2 regions of the Desulfosporosinus meridiei DSM 13257 genome follow, and region 2 is predicted to be linked to the other one. Evidence: riboswitches for the same ligand, from Rfam matches in the RefSeq annotation. Region 2 holds a riboswitch; the other holds the start of a gene.

Region 1 (3,391 bases), 2.2 Mb from region 2:
ACTGACCAGATGTGTATTCAAGTATTTTATTTGCGTCAAGGAAAATTGCTTGCTAGAGATAATTTTATTTTTCCCTATTACGAAGATCCGGAAGAAGCTTTTATTTCTTTTGTTGCTCAGTTTTATATAGAACGGGCAGTATGGCCTAAAGAAATCTTAATTCCAGCCATTGAGTCCTTGGCTTTATCCAAACTCTTCCCTATCACAACTCCTCAGAAAGGGAAAAAAAGAGAATTGGTACTAATGGCCATGACAAATGCTCAAACCACTCTTCATGACCAAATCACTCTGGAAATTAATCAACAACAAGAAACAGGTGATGCTCTAAATACACTTGGGGAACTCTTAAATATTTCAGTTCCCAGAAGAATTGAAGCCTTTGACATTTCCAATATTTCAGGAGCACACACTGTTGCTGGAATGGTACAATTTATTGAAGGTAAACCTGAACGCAGAGGTTATCGTAAATATAAAATCCAACCCATGGATACTTCTGATGATACCGCTGCCATGAAGCAAGTAATTTTTCGCAGATATAAACGATTAGTTTCCGAAAACGAAACTCTTCCTAACTTAATATTGGTGGATGGGGGGAAAGGGCAAATAAGGGCAGCATTAAGTGCCTTAAAGGAAATTAATCTAGTAATTCCAGTTGCCGGAATGGTTAAAAATGAACGTCATCAAACCCACGGACTAATTAATCAGTTCGGGGAGCAGGTACTATTACCGAAGAATCATCCTACGTTTTTTTTACTTGGCAGAATTCAGGATGAAGTCCACCGCTTTGCTATTACATTTCATCGTCAGCAGCGGGCCAAAAATATGACTTTTTCAATTCTGGATGATATTCCGGGAATCGGTCCGAGACGTAAGCAACAGCTGTTACATCATTTTCAGTCACTTGAAGATATTCAGTCTGCTAGCATCGTGGAACTACAAGCTTCCGGAATCCCTTACAATACTGCTAAAACAATCTACGATTATTTTAGCTCAGGTGATAAAAAGTGATGGATATGTAAAGGAGGAACCACAATTCCATGATCCTTAATTATCGAGTCGAACTATGTCGCAAGTGTTATTTTAAACGCACCCATAAATGCTCAATTACGGATTTCTATATTCATAATTCTGCAATTGCTCTGGTTAAACCGGGAGGAGAATGTACTAAATATACGCCTATCCCCTGGATACCACAACTATAGCTCCAACTTGTATTTGATTACAAAAAAGTCCAGCAAATTGCTGGACTTTTAAATCTTTGAACTAGTTAACCCGACGAGCACCGACATACCGCCCTGAATAGTAACTATCATTGAGGCTTGTAGTACGCACACCACTGTTCGAAGCATGTACGAATTTTCCACCGCCGATGTAAACACCTACATGAGACGGACCTTTCGCATAAGTCGAGAAGAAAACTAAGTCGCCTGATTGTAGTTCGTCTTTCTTTACTGGTGTCCCGACATTAAATTGCGCAGAAGATGTTCTGGGCAAAGATATCCCTGAACCCTTAAAAACATACTGTGTATACCCCGAGCAATCGAACCCCTTTTTGCTCGTTCCGCCAAATACATAGGGCACTCCTGTTAGGCTTAAGGCATTACTGACAAGAGTAGAATCACTTGAACGGGATACCTGTTGTTTTGGTGCTTCTGCAACTTGCACCGCTTTGGTCTCACTCTTTGCTGCCTGCGCTTTCTTTGCAGTTTGCACCTTCTTTGCAGTTTGTAGATCCATTGTTGGTTGAGCCTTCTCCGCAACAGTTACGGATGCACTTTGTGTAGTGATAGGTTCAGGCACAGATTTTTCTGGAGTGGGTATACTTGCCACACTATCACTGATTTTTGTTGTTATTTCAGTCCATTGTAATTGCTTTCGCACTGTCTGGGTATAGGTGTTATCTGATACTTCAGCAGAAGCTACTAATACGGGCTTCATTGGAATAGAAGTAGTAGTCATACTCTGTTCAGACGAAGCTAATACCGGAAGACTGCTTGCTAAAACCAGCCCAGCGAAAGTAATGCTTCCTAGCCACTTCCGCGTAGATGAGGAAACCACCAAATATACGTCCACCTTTCTTAGCTTACGAGGTTAGTTGACGGATTCGGGCAGTAGGTGTAAAGCCCTACACGTGAATAGGCACGTGATTCACCCCAAAATTATCCCCCGCTCCAAAGTACGGCATTTGGACTCAGCTTTTTCCTAATATACATTATTCGAGACAAACCTAAAATGTCCTGCATTTACTCTTGCGGAAATTTATTCCTCAGCGAATATATTCCAGTATTTCCATGTCTTTTAAATAAGCTCAAGGGGGTGGGCAAATCTATCATTTGCTAATACTGTCGTATTTACTCAAAATGAATGGTCTCACTCAAATCCCTACAACAGTGTATCCGAAATTCAATCTAACATCCATCCATTTTCTTCCGTCTTACAACTACTTCGTAATAAAATGAGCCTTATAAACGGAACTTGACAAATACCTAAACAGAAGTGCCCCCACCATTTAAGGTGAGGGCACCCAAGGAATAAAGCGAGCTAGTTAACCAAGGTATTCAGGCGACTGCCCACTAGAGGTTCTCTAGTAAGATATTGGTTCAAAAAACGAGCTAATATCCCACGATTAAGTTTAACTCATGAATTAAAACAGCGAAGACAATGTCTAATTAGTTAGGCTAATTATTGGTGCAGGAATACGACCTCCACGATGAACAAACAAATTCGACGAATACGGATGAATAGCAATTATCGGCGCTCCGCCTAATAGCCCTCCGAATTCGACTCTATCTCCGGCCTGTTTGCCAATCGCTGGGATTACTCGTACAGCAGTTGTTTTCTTGTTGATCATACCGATGGCTGCTTCGTCGGCGATAATTGCGGAAATCGTTTCTGCACTAACATCACCCGGCAGGGCAATCATATCCAGACCGACTGAGCAAACACAAGTCATTGCTTCCAGCTTGTCAAGTGTTAAGGCTCCTTCTTCAACAGCTCTTACCATTCCCGCATCTTCTGACACTGGAATAAAAGCGCCGCTCAGCCCTCCGACATGAGATGAGGCCATTGCTCCGCCCTTTTTAACCGCATCGTTAAGCAAAGCTAAAGCTGCTGTTGTACCGTGAGTTCCACAGCGCTCAAGCCCCATATTCTCTAATATTTCTGCCACGCTGTCTCCGATTGCAGGAGTAGGTGCTAGAGACAAGTCTACAATTCCAAAAGGAACGTTAAGTGACTTTGAGGCGGCTCGGCCAATCAACTCGCCCATCCGAGTAATTTTAAAAGCAGTTTGCTTTATTAAATTGGAAAGCTCACTGAAGTCTGCATTAGGATGTTCTTTTACAACCTTAGCCACAACCCCTGGCCCACTAACCCCGACGTTGATAACCCT
Region 2 (3,391 bases):
TGGGTGTCTTGCCACCGCCCTTAGGGGCATTTATAATATAAGTTGGGACTGCAAGTCCTGAGGTGTATCCTCGCAGCTGGTCCATAACCTTGAGCCCGTCTTGAATTCGAGGAACGAAGTGACGAGTCCCCTTGACATTTTTGGCGTGGAAAATATAGTAAGGGCGAACCCTAATTTTGAGTAATTCGTGGTTGAGTTTTTTCATAACCTCTGGTTCGTGATTAATCCCTTTGAGTAAAACTGCCTGGTTACCTAAGACAACCCCGGCTGAAATTAGTTTATCAGCCGCTTTTTTAGCGTCTTTCGTAACTTCCTTGGGGTGATTAAACTGAGTGTTAATATAAAGGGGTGGGTATTTAGCGAGTATTGAACATAGTTCATCCGTTATGCGCATTGGCAAAGTCACAGGTGCTCTTGTGCCTAGACGCTTAATCTCTACGTGAGGAATAGCATGGAGTTCTCCCAGCAGCCAGTCCAGGGTGAGGTCGTTAAGCAGTAAGGCGTCTCCGCCGGTTACTAGGACATCTCGAATCTCGGGATTAGCACGGATATAATCCAGGGCAGCTTTAAGTTGGGTTCGAGGAGAATGTGTATCGTTTTCGCCAATATTACGTCTGCGCTGGCAGTGTCTGCAGTACATAGCACACATATTAGTGACGTTTATAATTAAACGATCCGGATAACGTCTGGTGATACAGGGAGCGGGGGAGGTAATTCCTTCGCCCATAGGATCATCTTCTCCAAAGTCTTCGGCAAGTTCAGGCAGAGTGGGCAATCCTTGCAGCCTGATTGGATCTAGGGGATCAGTATCACTCATTAAACTAAGATAATAAGGAGATACTGCCCAACGGTAAGTTTTTCCCACCCGCTCAATTTCCTCACATTGATCCATAGTTAATCCCGGAAGAAGAGCGTTCAGGACATGAGCCTCAGTGATTCTGTGAGCCATTTGCCAGTGCCAATTTTCCCAGTCTTCCAGTGTGGCGTTGAAATAGCTTAAAATATTTCCACGGCGGGATTCGTAGGCGTCTGAAAGTAAAAATCCCGTAGGTACTTTTGGGGAATTATTTATGAATGGAAGTATCATTTGTTTAAGCTCATCCGCACGCTTAAGTGCATATTGTCGAAATGTACCGGAACGTTCTTGGAGTTCGACAGCCATGAGATATCCCTCCTCTATTTGTTTTCCAAAATTATGCTGCGTATCCATCTGTGCTTTCATTAGTGCGAGAGTCTTTAAGAAGTGTGATGAAAACAAAAAGAGAACCAATCAAATTTTGTCGGCTCCCAAAAGAAATAAACGCAAATATCACGAATATCGTGTCTTTCAACGCTTACGAGGTTAGCTGTCGGGTTCGAGCTGAAAAACTGCTCTACGCCATTAGGCGATTCACCCCAAGAATTGGTTCCCCCGTTTTCCTTTTGGAAATTCAGCAAATGGATTAATTATTTATTTTACTGACAACCTTATCTTATCACAAGGGTTGTTACCTGTCAAGAGCATGATGTCACCAAGATTTGGCTATGTTATAATAGGAAGATATTTATAGGGTTAATAGCCCAATGGGTAAGGGGTTGAATAGATTGGAAAAGGCTCGGTATCAGGAAATTGCCATTGATATAGCTCACGCAATCATGATGGGAGAATATCATGAGGGAGTAAAAATTCACGGCCGTTCAACATTAGCAGGGCGGTATAATGTTTCGCCAGAAACCATACGCCGGGCCATAGCAGTTTTACAAAATGTTGGGGTGGTTGTGGTCAGTCAGGGTGTGGGAATAACTGTTACTTCAAAGGCTATGGCTGAAAAGTTTGTTAAGTCCTTTGATCAAAAAGGAGAAATTCAAGTCTTTGTTGAAGATCTTAAGAAGCTTATGGATCAAAGGCGTGAAATTGATATTAAGATTGAAAGCCATTTAAATAAATTCCTGGGTTATACCGATCGCCTAATGTCACGGTGGTTAGATGTTGGAGAAATCGAAATCGGGAAGGAATCTCCTGCTATCGGCAAGACTCTGCAGGAATTGAAAATTCGAGAGCGGACAGGGGCCACGATTGTTGCGGTGGTTCGCGACGGGGTGGAACAATTTTCTCCGGACGCTAGTTTTGTCCTGCGAGGAGAGGATGTCTTATTGGCTGCAGGCTCGGCTGAAGGACAACTGAAATTGAGGGCAATTCTATAATTTGGATGGAGTAATGTATATGTATCCTGGAATTGATATTATTGAAATTGAACGAGTAGCCCAAGCTTTGAAACGTCAACCAAGGTTATTTGAGCGTCTTTTCACAAATCGGGAAAGAGAGTCTTTGCAGGGCAAAGGGATTCAAAGCTATGCAGCCCGTTTTGCAGGAAAAGAGGCAGTTTTAAAGACTTTAGGCACGGGCTTGCAGGGATTGTCCTGGCATGATGTAGAAATTATAAGTAATCCAGAAGGAGAGCCAATAGTATATCTTAGTCCGGGAGCCATGAATCACGTAAGTACTAGAGGAGGATCTCAAGTGCGAGTAAGTCTAGCACATAACCGAACTCAGGCCATGGCCTTCGCAATCTTGAGCTGAGTTAGAGAAATTGGGGTGGGAAAAAATGCGTGTGGTCAATGCAGAACAGATGCGGCAGATTGAAGAGAAAGCCATTTATCATTATGGTATTCCAAGTTTGCTCCTTATGGAAAATGCGGCCTGGGCAGTGGTCGAAGAAATTCGGCGCAATATCCCCAATGGCAAAGAAGGTCTAAACCGCCGAAAAGCGGTTATCCTGGTTGGAAAAGGAAATAACGGTGGGGATGGCTTAGCGGTTGCCCGGCACTTAGTCTTTCAAGGGATGGATGTTACCGTCTTATTATTTGCTGCTCAAAAGGAATTTAGAGGAGATGCAGCGTTAAATTTGCGTCTTTTTCAAGGTACCACCGGGAAACTATTTGTCGTTGAAGGGGAGAAGCAACGGCGTTTGATACGCTTAGCTTTAGCCCAGGCCGATGTTGTTATTGATGCCTTGTTTGGAATTGGAATGCGGGGAGCTTTGCCAAGTTTGATTGAGGAATATGTGGATGAAGTAAACGTTGCTCCCGGATGGGTGGTATCCATTGATATTCCTAGTGGTGTTGAGGCTAATACCGGCAAAGTTTATCGAACTGCAGTCCGAGCTCAGACGACAGTTACCTTTGGACTCCCCAAATGGGGACTTTTTCTCGGCGAAGGCCCTGAATATTGTGGTCGAGTTGTTGTAGATCCTATTTCCATCCCGGAATCCTACTTAATGGAGGAAGGGATTTCAACATTTGTGCTGATGGATGCAGACGTACGTGATATAATTCCTATTCGGCAGCTTAAAGGGCATAAGGGAACCCATGGCAAGGGTATTCTTGTGGCAGGTTCTAAAGGGATGAGCGG

Evidence for each region. A riboswitch is a leader RNA that binds a small molecule or an ion and turns the genes downstream of it on or off. The one in region 2 is predicted to bind cyclic di-AMP.
Region 1: it holds a riboswitch for cyclic di-AMP, as region 2 does, so the genes downstream of both, DESMER_RS12855 (C40 family peptidase) here and eam (glutamate 2,3-aminomutase) in region 2, are expected to answer to the same signal.

Annotation. Positions count from the first base shown of each region.
Region 1 covers NC_018515.1:2,805,287-2,808,677, forward strand. The annotation lists gene uvrC (excinuclease ABC subunit UvrC) at 1-1,008, shown strand, start outside; gene DESMER_RS12855 (C40 family peptidase) at 1,264-2,058, opposite strand; cyclic di-AMP (ydaO/yuaA leader) riboswitch at 2,066-2,207, opposite strand; gene DESMER_RS12860 (PFL family protein) at 2,666-3,391, opposite strand, start outside.
Region 2 covers NC_018515.1:633,527-636,917, forward strand. The annotation lists gene eam (glutamate 2,3-aminomutase) at 1-1,162, opposite strand, end outside; cyclic di-AMP (ydaO/yuaA leader) riboswitch at 1,316-1,446, opposite strand; gene DESMER_RS02925 (GntR family transcriptional regulator) at 1,585-2,184, shown strand; gene acpS (holo-ACP synthase) at 2,204-2,560, shown strand; gene DESMER_RS02935 (NAD(P)H-hydrate dehydratase) at 2,586-3,391, shown strand, end outside.